DNA from 3 places in the Kocuria salsicia genome. Region 2 is predicted to be linked to each of the others. Evidence: predicted binding sites of a transcription regulator. Region 2 holds the regulator's gene; each other region holds the start of a gene.
What was found. The regulator HrcA, encoded in region 2, represses chaperone genes, less so after heat shock. The targets are predictions, from matches to a motif close to TTNGCACTCGNNNNNNNCGAGTGCNAA.

Region 1: the regulator HrcA is predicted to act here: its motif matches at 2,327-2,353, upstream of groES (co-chaperone GroES).
Region 3: the regulator HrcA is predicted to act here: its motif matches at 2,472-2,498, upstream of ABD264_RS08775 (Hsp20/alpha crystallin family protein).

What each region holds. Positions count from the first base shown of each region.
Region 1 covers NZ_BAAARF010000004.1:61,974-66,638, reverse strand. Annotated here, with positions in the region: gene ABD264_RS04565 (ABC transporter permease) at 1-411, shown strand, start outside; gene ABD264_RS04560 (iron chelate uptake ABC transporter family permease subunit) at 404-1,465, shown strand; gene ABD264_RS04555 (iron ABC transporter ATP-binding protein) at 1,462-2,217, shown strand; gene groES (co-chaperone GroES) at 2,486-2,782, shown strand; gene groL (chaperonin GroEL) at 2,885-4,468, shown strand.
Region 2 covers NZ_BAAARF010000003.1:289,869-294,533, reverse strand. Annotated here, with positions in the region: gene ABD264_RS01375 (GerMN domain-containing protein) at 11-940, shown strand; gene ABD264_RS01370 (16S rRNA (uracil(1498)-N(3))-methyltransferase) at 1,075-1,830, opposite strand; gene dnaJ (molecular chaperone DnaJ) at 1,827-2,969, opposite strand; gene hrcA (heat-inducible transcriptional repressor HrcA) at 3,036-4,049, opposite strand; gene ABD264_RS01355 (DUF3097 family protein) at 4,234-4,665, shown strand, end outside.
Region 3 covers NZ_BAAARF010000009.1:48,455-53,119, reverse strand. Annotated here, with positions in the region: gene ABD264_RS08785 (CDP-alcohol phosphatidyltransferase family protein) at 1-635, shown strand, start outside; gene ABD264_RS08780 (phosphatidate cytidylyltransferase) at 639-1,637, shown strand; gene ABD264_RS08775 (Hsp20/alpha crystallin family protein) at 1,884-2,357, opposite strand; gene ABD264_RS08770 (ChaB family protein) at 2,650-3,069, shown strand; gene ABD264_RS08765 (GNAT family N-acetyltransferase) at 3,222-3,701, opposite strand; gene ABD264_RS08760 (1-phosphofructokinase family hexose kinase) at 3,763-4,665, shown strand, end outside.

The DNA of each region.
Region 1 (4,665 bases), on a different contig from region 2:
GCGCTGTGGATCGTCGCCGTCGTGGCGGTGCTGGTGTTCATCACCGCAGACCGTCTCACCGTGGCCGGGCTCGGCGAGGACGTCGCCACCAACGTGGGTCTGAACTACAACCGGATCATCCTGGCGGGCACCGGGCTCGTGGCCGTGGCCACCGGCGTGGTCACCGTGGTCGTGGGCAACCTGCCGTTTTTGGGACTGATCGTCCCCAACGTCGTCTCCCTCTTCCGCGGCGACGACCTGCGCTCCAACCTCCCGTGGGTGTGCCTGCTGGGTGTTGGGCTGGTCACGGTGTGCGACCTGATCGGGCGCACGATCATCATGCCGTTCGAGGTGCCCGTCTCCCTGATCCTGGGGGTCGTGGGCGCCGCGGTGTTCATCGCCCTGCTGCTCCGGAGCCGCCGCCATGCCTGACACCGCCACGCACGACGCTGCGGTGCCCCCCGCACCGCACCACGACACCGCCCGCGAGGGCTTCGCGGCCTTCATCTCCCCGGCCCACCGGCGACGCTACTGGATCGCCCTGGTCTGCCTGCTGCTTGTGGGTCTGGCCTTCTGCCTCGGAATCCTCGCGTGGGACAACCCCCTGCCGTTCGGCACCAGGGGCTTCTGGCGCATCGCCGAGTCCCGTGCCACGAGCGTGGTGGTGATCGCGATCGTGGCGGTGAGCCAGGCCATGGCCACGGTGGCGTTCCAGACGGCCGCTAACAACCGGATCATCACACCGTCGATCATGGGGTTCGAGTCCCTCTACGTCCTGATCCAGACCTCCGTCGTCTACTTCCTGGGAGCCGTCGGCGTCACCGCGATCCAGGGCCTGCCGCAGTACGCGATGCAGGTGGGCCTCATGGTGCTCTTCGCGCTGGGACTCTACGGCTGGCTGCTCTCCGGTAAGTACGGCAACGTGCAGATCATGCTGCTGATCGGCATCGTGCTGGGCGGTGGCCTGGGCTCCGTTTCCACGTTCATGCAGCGGCTGCTCGCCCCGAGCGACTTCGACGTGCTCAGCGCGCGGCTGTTCGGCTCGGTGTCCAACGCGGACGCGAGCTACTTCCCGCTCGCCGTGCCCCTGTGCGCCCTCGCGACCGTGGCCCTGTACCTGCACTCGCGCAAGCTCAACATCCTGTCGCTGGGCAAGGACGTCACCACGAACCTCGGCCTGAAGCACCGCAGGGAACTGATGCTCACGCTGTTCTGGGTCTCCGTCCTGATGGCCGTCTCCACGTCCCTGATCGGGCCCATGACGTTCCTGGGCTTCCTGGTGGCGATCCTCGCCTACCAGTTCTCGGACACCTACGACCATCGGTACGTGTTCCCCATGGCCGTGCTGATCGGCTTCGCGGTGCTCGCGGGCGCCTATTTCCTGTTGAAGAACGTGTTCTACGCAGAGGGGGCGGTGTCCATCATCATCGAACTGCTGGGTGGCACCGTGTTCCTCGTGGTGATCCTGAGGAGGGGTCGGCTGTGATCCAGCTGGGCAAGCTGTTCAAGGACTACGGGTCCGGGACGTCCATCGGGCCGGTGGACCTCGAGATCCCGCCCGGGGGAGTCACCGCGCTGGTGGGGCCCAACGGGGCGGGCAAGTCCACGTTGCTGACGATGATGGGCCGGCTGCTGGGCCCGGATGCCGGGACCGTGGTGATCGGCGGTCACGACGTGACGACGACGCACCCTCGCAAACTGGCCACGGTGGTCTCCACGCTGCGTCAGGAGAACCACTTCACCGCGCGCCTCACGGTCCGCCAGCTGGTGGCGCTCGGCCGCTTCCCCTACACGCGGGGACGCATCAACCGGGAGGACGAGCGGATCATCTCCGAGTCCATCGAGTTCTTCGACCTCGGCTCCCTGCAGAACCGCTACCTCGACCAGCTCTCCGGTGGCCAGCGCCAGCGCGCCTACGTGGCCATGGTGCTGTGCCAGGAGACCGACTACCTGCTGCTCGACGAACCGCTCAACAATCTGGACATGCGCCACTCGGTGCACATGATGCACCACCTGCGTCGTGTAGCGGACGAGCTGGGGCGCACCGTGCTGATAGTGCTGCACGACGTCAACTTCGCGAGCCACTACTCGGACTGGATCTGCGCCGTGAAGGAGGGCAAGGTCGTGGAGTTCGGGACGCCCGAGGAGATCATGACGGACGAGACCCTCACCCGGGTCTTCGAGACCCCGGTGACGTGCCACGACGGGCCCAGCGGCAGGCTCGCGGTCTACTACTGAGACCCGTGCGCGCAACCGCGCGAGCGGCGGGGTCGGCCAGCTTTCAGCCCACAGGGGAGCGGCGCGGCGCCGCCTTGACCGGGCGCGGGCGGCCTCCCTACAGTGATTGTTGGCACTCTCGTAGTGAGGGTGCTAAAAGGCCAGGCGCTCAATCGGCACCGCGACGACGGTTGGCACGCCAACTGGCCTGTGGCGCTCGCCGTCGTGGGACCCCACGACACCGCGCGGGCGCACACCGTCTCACACGCCTAGAAGAAAGGGAGAGATCGTGTCGGTCTCCATCAAGCCCCTCGAGGATCGCATCGTGGTTCAGCCGCTGGCCGCTGAACAGACCACCGCTTCCGGTCTGGTCATCCCGGACACCGCCAAGGAGAAGCCCCAGGAGGGCACCGTCCTTGCCGTGGGCCCGGGCCGCGTGGACGACAAGGGAAACCGCATCCCCGTGGATGTCAAGGAGGGTGACCTGGTCATCTTCTCCAAGTACGGCGGAACCGAGGTCAAGTACAACGGCGAGGAGTACCTCGTGCTCCCGGCGCGCGACGTGCTGGCCGTCATCGAAAAGTAACCACCCCACGTCTTTCGAGCGCGGTGCCCGAGCTTCCGCCCGCACGGGCAGCGCGGGCACCGCGCCGTCATTTCCTCTCCCTCTTTCTCCCAAGGAGCACACATGCCCAAGCAGTTGGTGTTCAACGACACCGCTCGCAAAGCGCTCGAGGCAGGCGTCAACCGCCTCGCGGACACCGTCAAGGTCACCCTCGGCCCCCGTGGCCGCAACGTCGTCCTCGACAAGAAGTGGGGCGCGCCCACCATCACCAACGACGGCGTGACCATCGCCCGTGAGGTGGAGCTCGAGGACCCCTACGAGAACCTCGGCGCGCAGCTGGCCAAGGAGGTCGCCACCAAGACCAACGACGTCGCCGGCGACGGCACCACCACCGCTACCGTGCTGGCCCAGGCCATCGTCAAGGAGGGTCTGCGCAACGTGGCCGCCGGTGCCGCCCCGGGCGACATCAAGCGCGGGGTCGAGGCCGCGGTGGCCGCCGTGTCCGAGCGTCTGCTCGACAACGCCCGCCCAGTCGAGGGCAAGGACGTGGCCCACGTGGCGGCCATCTCCGCGCAGTCCGAGGAGATCGGCGAGCTGATCGCCCGCGCCTTCGAGACCGTGGGCACGGACGGCGTCATCACCATCGAGGACGGCTCCTCCACCGAGGTGGAGCTGGACGTCACCGAGGGCATGCAGTTCGACAAGGGCTACCTCTCGCCGTCCTTCATCACGGACCAGGAGCGCCAGGAAGCCGTCCTGGACGACACCTACGTACTGCTGTACCAGGGAAAGATCTCCGCCATCCAGGACCTCATGCCGGTGCTGGAGAAGGTGCTGCAGGCCAAGAAGCCGCTGACCATCATCGCGGAGGACGTCGAGGGTGAGGCCCTGTCCACCCTGGTGGTCAACAAGCTGCGCGGCACGCTGGACGTCGTGGCCCTGAAGGCCCCCGGGTTCGGTGACCGCCGCAAGGCGATCATGCAGGACCTCGCGGTGCTCACGGACGCCACCGTGATCACCCCGGAGCTCGGCATCTCCCTCGACGGCGTGGACCTGACCCAGCTGGGCAGTGCCCGCCGCATCACGGTCACCAAGAACCAGACCACGCTCGTGGACGGCGCCGGGTCCTCCGAGGCCGTCGCGGATCGCGTGGCCGAGATCCGCGCGGAGATCGCCCGCACGGACTCCGAGTGGGACCGCGAGAAGCTCCAGGAGCGCCTCGCGCGCCTGGCCGGCGGCATCTCCGTGATCAAGGTCGGCGCCGCCACCGAGGTGGAGCAGAAGGAGCGCAAGCACCGCATCGAGGACGCGGTGTCCTCCACGCGTGCCGCGCTCGAAGAGGGCATCGTGGCTGGCGGCGGCTCCGCCCTGGTCCACGCCTCCAAGACGCTCGACGGCACGGACCTCGGCCTCAGCGGGGACGCCGCCACCGCCGTGAACATCGTGCGCCGCGCCCTGGTCCAGCCGCTGCGCTGGATCGCGGAGAACGCGGGCCAGGACGGCAACGTCGTGGCCGCCCGCGTCGCGGACATGGAGCCGGGCAACGGCTACAACGCACTGACCGGGGAGTACGAGGACCTGCTGTCGGCGGGCATCATCGACCCCGTCAAGGTCACGCGTTCCGCCCTGCAGAACGCGGCGTCCATCGCCGCGCTCGTGCTCACCACCGAGACGCTCGTGGCGGAGAAGCAGGACGACGAGGACTGAGTCCTCCCGATCCTTCCGGAAATCGCCGAATGGCCGGCGGCCCACCCCTTTCGAGGGGTGGGCCGCCGGCCATTTGTGGTACTGCCACCGGCGACGGTGCTCGACCTCTGCCCCCGCGCGACCGGGTGGCTCAACCCGCAGGCCGTGCGCGCTGCCCCCCCACGGAGACGGGTCGGGGCGGAACCGGGTGCGATGTG
Region 2 (4,665 bases):
CGAGCACCGCGTGAGACCGCGCCGCCGCGTACCACCGCGCACACCCCGCCGCTGGAGCCTCGCCGCGCTCGCTGTGGTCGCGTCCGTGGCGCTGGCCGGGTGCGGCACGGCCGCGGACCGCCCGGACGACAACTCCGCGGCCGCACCGGGAATCGGCGCGGTACCGGGCACCACGGACGAGGCGCTCGGCGGCGTGGCCACCGAGCAGGCCCCCATCTACTGGGTCGGCACGGGTGACCAGTCCGGCTACCTGTTCCGTGAGTTCCGCAACCCCGAGGACACGAGCACAGCGGACCCGGTGGCACGCGCCGCTGCCATGGTGACCCGTGCCACCCCCATGGACCCCGACTACCGCACGCTGTGGTCCCCCGTGAGCACGGTGGGAACCTCGGTGTCCCCGGACGGCATCATCACCGTGGACCTGCCCGCGGCGGCGTTCGGCACGCAGCTGTCCGAGAAGGACGCCCAGATGGCGCTGCAGCAGATGGTGTACACGGTCTCCGCGGCCGCCGTGACCGCGGGACTTTTGGACGCCTCCACCGCCAAGGAGGTCCGCATCCTGGTGGACGGGCGCACCGGGTTCTCGGCGTTCGGCTCCGTGGACCTCTCCGATCCGCTGACCCGCGACACGTCCCTGGCCGCGCCCGTGTGGCTCATCGACCCCCAGACGGACGCGGACCCCGGCAGTCCCCTGACCGTGTTCCTGCGCGTTCTGCCCGCGGTGCACGACGTCCGCTGGGAGGTCACGCAGGACGAGCGCACAGTGCGCAGCGGCACGGTCGCCGCGGCCTCCCCCGGCTCGGACCCCACTGTCGGCACCGAGCTGCGGACCACCATCGACCTGGACCCGGGCGAGTACACGGTGCGGGTCGCGGGAACAAACGACCAGGGCACCGTGCTCGTGGACGACCACGTGATCACCGTCGCTGCCACGCGCTGAGGCGCATCCGCCGTACGCGGGCGCGCGACGTCGTCGTCATGCCGTCCCGACGAGGCGCGGGTGGCGTCCCCGGCACGCTGCTCCCCCGAGATCCCGGGGTTCGTCCCACCCAGCCCCTCCCGCGGAGGGGGCGCTCAGCCCCAGAGGCCCAGGACAGAGTGCAGCGCGGCCAGGGCGGCCGGCCCGGCGGTGGCCGAGCGCATGACCGTGTCCCCGAGGCGCAGCGTGTGGGCCCCGGCCTCGGTGAGCAGCTGCGTCTCCGCATCGCTGATGCCGCCCTCCGGCCCGACCACCACGGCGATCCGGGTCCGCTCCCGCCAGGCGGTGACGTCGTGCCCGGACCACGCGGTGGAGGCGGTCTCGTGCAGCACGAGCCACAGGGTCTCCGTGTCCTCCGCCACGAGCCGCGCGAGGGCGGCGGTGTCCACCCACTGCTCCCGCCGCGGCCAGTGCGCGCGCCGGGACTGCTTGGCGGCCGCGCACAGGGTGGCGTCCCACTTGGCCATGGTCTTGGCGGCACGGTCCCCGCGCAGCCGCACGATGCTGCGCTCTGCCTGCCACGGGATCACGCAGTCCACACCGAGCTCGGTGGCGGTCTCCGCGGCCTGCAGGTCCCGGTCCCCTTTGGCCAGCGCCTGGACGAGCGTGAGGCGCGGCGCCGGCGGCTCCTCGTGCGCCACGGAGTCCACGGTGACGCTCATGCGGTCCTTCTCCCCCGCGACGAACGTGCACACCGCGCGGGTGCCGCGGCCGTCCACGAGGTCCAGGGACGCGCCCGCGCGCAGCCGGCGAACGGTCACGGCGTGACGGGCCTCGGGGCCGACGACGTCGAGGACCTCGCCGGGGTGCGCCCCGGTGAGGTCCTCGCGGTGGAAGACGGGATTCGTCACAGGTCGTTGAACCGGTCCCGCAGCCGGGAGAAGAACCCGCCGGAGTGGGAGGTGCTCACGGTGGTGCCGTCGTGGGCCTGCTCCTCGCGCAGCTCCGCCAGCCGCTCCACGAGTTCACGCTGCTCGCCGGTGAGGTCCCGAGGCGTCTCGACCTCGAAGTGCACCTGCAGGTCCCCGCGACCCTTGCCGCGCAGGTGGGTGACGCCGAGGTCGTCCAGCGTGATGGTGGCACCGGACTGGGTTCCGGGGACCACGTCCACGCTGCGCGTGCCGTCGAAAGTTTCCAGCGTCACGGTGGTGCCGAGTGCCGCGGCGGTCATGGGGATCCGCAGCCGCGCGTGCAGGTCGTCGCCCTCGCGCACGAACGTGGGGTCCGGGTCCACCTTCAGCTCCACGAAGAGGTCGCCGTTGGGTCCGCCGGCCGTGCCGGCCTCGCCCTGACCGCCCAGGCGGATCCGGTTGCCGGACTGGATGCCGGCGGGGATCTTCACCGTGAGGGGGCGGCGGTCGCGCACGCGGCCCTCGCCGTAGCACTCGTGGCACGGGTGCTCGATCACGGTGCCGAAGCCGTTGCACTGCGAGCAGGGCGCCTGCGTGGTGACCATGCCCAGGATGGACTGCCGCTGGTACTGCATGTGGCCGGAGCCGTGGCACATGGTGCACGTGGTGGGGCTCGTGCCGGGCTGGCAGCACGTCCCCTCGCACGTGGGGCACGTGACCGCGGTGTCGACGGTGATGTCCTTCTCCACTCCGAAAACGGCGTCCTTCAGGGAGATGCGCACGTTGATCAGGGCGTCCTGGCCCTGTCGCGTGCGGGACTGGGGGCCCCGCTGGCCGCCGGAGCCCGCGCCCTGGAAGAACGTCTCAAAGATGTCCGAGAAGCCGAACCCGCTGCCGGGGAAGCCTCCGCCGAAGCCGGTGTCCGTGCCGTTCTCGTTGCCCGTGGCGTCGTACACGCGGCGCTTGTCCGGGTCCGACAGGACGTCGTTGGCGTGCGAGACGCGCTTGAACTCCTCGGCTGCCTCCGGCGAGGGGTTCACGTCCGGGTGCAGCTTGCGGGCCTTCTTGCGATAGGCGCGCTTGATCTCTTCGGTGCTGGCGTCACGGCTCACGCCGAGGGTTTCGTAGTGATCGCTCACGATGTCGTCGCTTCTGCTTTCGTCTCTGGGTCGGTGGTCTGTGCCGGGGCGGCGCCGGGTGGCGCGTCAGTCCCCGAGGTTCTTGGAGAGGTAGCGGGCCACGGCACGCACGGAGGCCATGGTGGTGGGGTAGTCCATGCGCGTGGGGCCCACGACGCCCACCTTGGAGGCGTCCTGCGGGCCGTAGCCGGTGGCCACCACGGCCGCCTCGGCCAGCGGGTCGTCGTACTGCTCGGAGCCGATCCGTACCGCGACGCCGCGCTCGTCCTGCTGCATCTCGGACAACAATCGCAGCAGTGTCACTTGTTCCTCAAGCGCCTCGAGCACCGGGGAGATGCTCTGGGGGAAGTCCCCGCTGAAGCGGGCGAGGTTGGCGGTGCCCGCCCTCACGAGGCGCTGGTCGTCCGAGGCGGCGGCCAGCACTGCCACGGTGTCGGCGACGGCGAGCGCGGCCTCGCGGACCGGGTCTTCCACGGTCTCGGGGAGCTCGGCGACCGCGGCCGGCACGGTCTCCAGTGCCTGACCCAGCACGCGCGCCAGGACGGCGGCGCGCAGCTCGAGCAGGGCGTCCTCGGCAACGGGCGCGGTGAGGGCAACCGTGCGCTGCACCACGCGGCCGCTCGTGGGGATGAGCACCACGAGCAGCGTGTTTCCGCCGACGTCCACGAGCTCCACGTGGCGCACCGTTATCCCGGTGCGCACCGGGTACTGGATGACGGCCACCTGGTGGGTCAGCTGGGCCAGCAGGCGCACGGTGCGCTCCATGGCATCGTCGATGTCGTGGGCGCCGCCCAGGAAGACCTGCACGGCACGGCGCTGCGCAGGCGTGAGGGGCTGCAGCGCGGCGATCTGGTCCACGAACACCCGGTAGCCGCGGTCCGTGGGGATCCGACCTGAACTGGTGTGGGGTGCCACAATGAGACCGTCCTCCTCGAGGGCGGCCATGTCGTTGCGCACGGTGGCGGAGGAGACGGGCAGCCGGTGGCGCTCCACGAGCGCCTTGGAGCCCACGGGCTCGCGGGAGTGGACGTAGTCCTCCACGATGGCCTGCAGGATCTTCGCCCTGCGCGGATGCTCCATGTCTCCCACCTCCCGCTCGCGGATGTCCTCGGGCGCCCGTGCGGCACCCGGTGAACCGGGCCGCGACCAATTTTGGCACTCGAATCGGCACAGTGCTAATTCCGTGAGTCTAGTGGCCCTGCCGCGGACCGGTCCTTTGGTACGCTCGCGGCTGATTCGTCACCCGCGAGCGAGGAGCACCCCCGTGAACACATCCGGCTGGGGCTGGGGCCCGCAGGACCTCGGCAGCCCCGAGGTCTCGCGCCGCTCCCCCGCGGCCCGCGGGCTGCCCGTGGAGTCCGGCATGGTGCTCGAGGACGTCGAGAGCGGGTGGGTGGGCGCCGTGGTGAGCGTGGAGGTCGTGGGCGGCATGCGCGTCGTGGGCCTGGAGGACCGCCACGGCCGAGTCAAGGCCTTCCCCCTCGGTCCCGGTTTCCTGCTTGACGGCGAGCCCGTCCGCCTCACCCCGCCCGCACCTCGCAGTGTCCCGAGCGGGCCCAGAATTACGCGCTCCGGCTCGGTGGCCGTGGAGAACCTGCGCGCCTCGGTGGCCAAGGAGTCCCGCGTGTGGGTCGAGGGCTACCACGACGCCGAGCTCGTGGCGAAGGTCTGGGGCCACGACCTCGCAGTCGAGGGG
Region 3 (4,665 bases), on a different contig from region 2:
CCATTCCCCAGCGCACCGCCGGGTGGGCGACCGCTGCCGCCTCGACCCTGCAGCGCGCCGGCATCCGCCCCAACCACGTGTCCGTGGCGTCGGTGGTCACAGCACTCGTGGGCTGCGGCTTCCTGGTCGTGGCGGGCCACGCGGACGGCGCACTGCGCGCGGTCGCGCTGCTGCTCGCCGCTCTCTGCATCCCGCTGCGGCTGCTGTGCAACATGCTGGACGGGATGCTCGCCGTCGAGGGCGGTCTGCGGACCCGTACCGGGGAGCTGTACAACGAGGTGCCGGACCGTGTCTCGGACCTCGCGCTTCTCGCGGGAGCGGGCTGGGCGGCGTCGTCCGTGACGGGCGGTGTTGCCCTCGGGTGGCTCGCCGGCAGCCTCGCCGTGCTGACCGCCTACGTGCGCACGCTCGGCGTGAGCGTGGGGTGCGCGCAGCAGTTCGGAGGAGTGCTGCCCAAGCAGCGCCGCATGTGGGTGCTCATGGGAGGCATCCTCCTGAGTCTGGTCGAGCCCCTGCTGGGGTGGCAGCCCGGGATCGTCCTGTGGCTCACGCTCCTGGTGGTGGCGCTGGGCAGTGCGCTCACCGTGGCCTCCCGGCTGGGCGCGATCTCCCGCGAGCTGCGGGCCCGGGGCTAGGCCGTGACGACCATCGGCCTGCTCGGCCCGCAGAGCTGGCGCCTGGTGCTCGGACTGCTCGTGGTCCTGGTGCTGGCCACGCTCGCGGCCGAGGTGATGTACCGCCGCACCCGCTCGGACGGGCTGCGGACCACGCTCGTGAACGTGCGGCAGCGGATCGTCGCGTGGTGGCTCATGGTGGGTGTGCTCGTGGGCGCCCTGGCGCTCGGCGAGACCGCGGTGGTGCTGCTGTTCCTGGCGCTCTCGCTGGTGGCCATGCACGAGTTCGCGGACCTGATGCCGCGAGGGGAACGGGACCAGCGGGTCATGGTGTGGATCATGGCCGTGCTCAGCCCCCTGCACTTCTGGTTCCTGTGGCAGCACTGGTACGGGATGTACGCCATCTTCATCCCCGTCTACGTGTTCCTGTTCCTGCCCGTGCTGCTGGCCCTGTCCGGGCGCACGGAGTCCTTCCTCCACAGGGCCGCGCTGAGCCAGTGGGGGCTCATGGTGTGCGTCTACGCGCTGAGCTACCTGCCCGCGGTGCTCCAGCTGCCCGTGGTGTTCCGGGACGGCAAGGCTGCGGCGGACGGCTCCCCGGTGGGATCCGGCGGGCCGGAGGCCGGGGCGCTGCTGCTGTTCCTGGTGGTCGTGGTGCAGGGCTCGGACGTGCTCCAGTACCTCTGGGGCAAGACTGTGGGGCGGCACAGGATCGCACCCACCGTGAGTCCCAACAAGACGTGGGAGGGGTTCGTCGGAGGGATCCTCTCGGCGACGGCGCTCGGTGCCGCCCTGTGGTGGCTCACCCCGTTCACCCCGTGGCAGGCCGCCGTGCTGGCTCTGCTCTCGTGCGTCCTCGGATTCGCGGGCGGCCTGGTGATGAGCAGCCTCAAGCGGGACCGCGGGATCAAGGACTTCGGCACGCTCATCCCCGGTCACGGCGGCATCCTGGACCGCATGGACTCCCTGATCTTCGCCGCCCCGGTGTTCTTCCACCTCACGAGGTTCTTCTTCGCCGGGTGAGGTGGGGCGCGGGCCGGGTCCCGGGCTGCGTCGTCGCGGGGGTCCTGCGTGCGGGGCACGACGACGCCGCTCCGTCCGTCCCTGCCGCGGCCGCACCTTCCGCGCTGCTACCGGCACCGTCCACTCGCGGCCCCCCGGGTACGACGACGGGCCCGCAGGATCTCTCCCGCGGGCCCGTTCGCCGTGGTCGCATGACCGTCATGACGGGACGCCGTCAGACCGTCATGATGTCGAACCGTGGTGCCGTCAGTTCTCGGAGTCCTTCTTCTCGTCGGACTTCTCGGACTTCCCGCCGTGCTCCAGCACCACGTTGTCCTGGTTCTGGCCGGTGGCCACCTGGATCTTGCGCGGCTGGGACTTGGGGGAGACGGGGATGCGCACCGTGAGCACGCCGTTGTCGTAGGCGGCGGTGATGTTCTCGGTGTCGATGCCCTGACCCAGGTTCAGCTGGCGCACGAAGGAGTGGTTGCGGCGTTCCCGCACGATCCACTTGGTGTCCTTCTCTGCGGAGGGCAGGCGGCGCTGAGCGCGGATGGTCAGCAGCTGGCCGTCCACGTCCACGTCCACGCTGGACGGGTCGATGCCCGGAAGGTCAGCCGCGAGGAAGTAGTCGGAACCCTGGCGGTAGAGGTCCATGGGCATCTGCTCCAGCCCGTTGCGGCTGGAGAGGACCTGGTTGGCGAAGTTCTGGACCTCGGAGAACGGATCGAAAGTAGCCATGATGTCTGCTCCTTGCATGCGTGGCGCCACCGTGAGGTGCCCCGCCGTCCTGTTCATCCCCTGGAAGTGGAGCCTTCACGTTTCTTGAGTCCCTGTGACTCAACTACTGAAAAGATAGCACTCACCCCAAGCGAGTGCCAAGACCCTGCGCAGCAAAGTTGAGCGGATTCAGCTCAAGGCGCACAAGTGCCCAGAGAACTCCGCAGGGGGACCCGAAAGGGTGGGGCGGGCGGCGTCGTCGTCCCTAGGATCGGAGGTGCCCACCATTCCGGCACGGACCCAGGAGGCAGCGGTGCCCAAGGCGAAGAAGAACGGCCACGCGATCCAGGACGAGATCCCGTCCACGCTGCGGCGCTCGGACGAGAAGGCGCAGGACACGTTCGCGCAGACCTACGACGCCGCGCAGGACGAGTACGACGACGACGCCCGGGCCGCCCGCACCGCGTGGGCCGCCGTGAAGCACACCCACGAGAAGGTCGGGGACCGCTGGGAGCCCAAGGAGGAGAACGGCCCCTCGGACGCGAGCGCGGAGAAGGGTGGGCTGAACTCCGAGGACACCGCCGGGGGAGTGGATGCGAACGCCACGAAGGAGCACCTCTACGGGATCGCTCAGGAGCTGGACGTCCAGGGGCGCTCGGAGATGAGCAAGGACGAGCTGGTGGCGGCCATCGAGAAGGCGAACGAGAAGAAGACGCGGGACGCGCGGTCCTGAGCCTCGCGCGCTCGGGGGGCGAGCGGCGTCGTCGTCACCGGCGCGGGACCCCGCGAATCTGAGGTGTAGAGATGACGGCCCAGCGGCACAGAATCCGGGTACTTCTACACCTCAGATGTCAGACCGGCCGCACCGGGGGACCGGCCGCGGCGCTAGAGCTGCCGCGCCAGGAACACCGAGGCCGTGGTGGCGTCGTGGAAGGACTCCACCGACTCGTAGCCGCGGTTGCGGAACATCGCGACGCCCTCGGTCATCTCCGGGTTGAGGGAGACCACGGCGGTGGTGGCACCGAAGGAGCGCGCCTTGTTCTCCAGGGCGCGCACCAGGGTGCGGGCGTGGCCCTGCCCGCGGTGCTCGGGGGTGACCCAGATCCGACGCAGCTCCACGCGCTCGTCGTCGATCCTGCGGACGGCCCCGCACGCGATCACGGAGCCGGTGACCAGGTCCGTCATGAGGAAGAAGTCGCCGTGCGGCGGGGTGACGTCCTCGGGGCGGGTGACCTCGGTGAGCTCCGGGTCGAAGCCGCCGTCGATCCTGTTGTCCAGCTCGCTGAAGTAGGAACTCAGGGCCTTGAGCGTGTGCTCACTGGCGGCCTGTCCCTCCACGATGCGAATCGGTGCGGTGGCATTCATCCCACCATGGTGGCACCTTGATGTGCTGTTCACCAGCGGCCCGCTCCTGTAGCTTTCGTTCGTGACCGAGACCCGCAGCCCCCAGAAACCGCGCCTGTCCGTGCTGGTGCCCACTCCGTTGCTGATCACCGAGATCACGGAGCCGGCGGCGTACCGCAACCGCAGCCCGCACGAGTCGGACGTGCACATGCACCCTGGCGGGCAGGGCCTGTGGGTGGCGCGCATGGCCAGCTCGCTCGGGGCGAACGTGTCCGTGAGCGGTCCGTTCGGCGGTGAGCTGGGCGCCCTGATCCGCTCGATGCTGGACGGGCTCGGCATGCAGGTCAACGCGGTGCGCTACGGCTACGGCAACGGCGGGTATGTCTACGACCTGCGCGGCGAGGATCGCGAGACCGTGGCCCACATGCCGCCGCCCGAGCTCTCCCGCCACGAGCTGGACGACCTCTACGGCACGGCGTTCGTGGATGCGCTGGCCTCGGACGTCCTCACCGTCACGGGAGCGGAGCCCGGGGACGTGGTGCCCGCGTCCTTCTTCGGCCGCCTCATCCGGGACACCCGGGATGCCGGAACCACGGTGGTCGCCGACGTCAGCGGTGCCCCGGCGCTCGCGGCCGTGGACGCGAAGGTGGACGTGCTCAAGATCAGCCACGAGGAGGTCCGGGACCTGGACCTGGGCTCGGATGACACCCCGGAGTCGCTGGTCGAGGCGGGCCGGATGCTCTTGGAGCGTGGCGCGGATGCCGTGGTCGTCTCCCGCGCGAAGGACCCTGCCCTGCTCGTGGAGAAGAACCGGGTGCGGGAGGTCTCCGCGCCGTCGATCACCCCACTCGACCACCGCGGCGCCGGGGACTCCATGACCGCGGGGATCTCGGTGGGGCTCGCCCGGGGCCTGGACCTGGTGGACGCCGTCGCGCTCGGGGCCTCCGCCGGGGCACTGAACGTGGCCCGCCGGGGTCTGGGAACG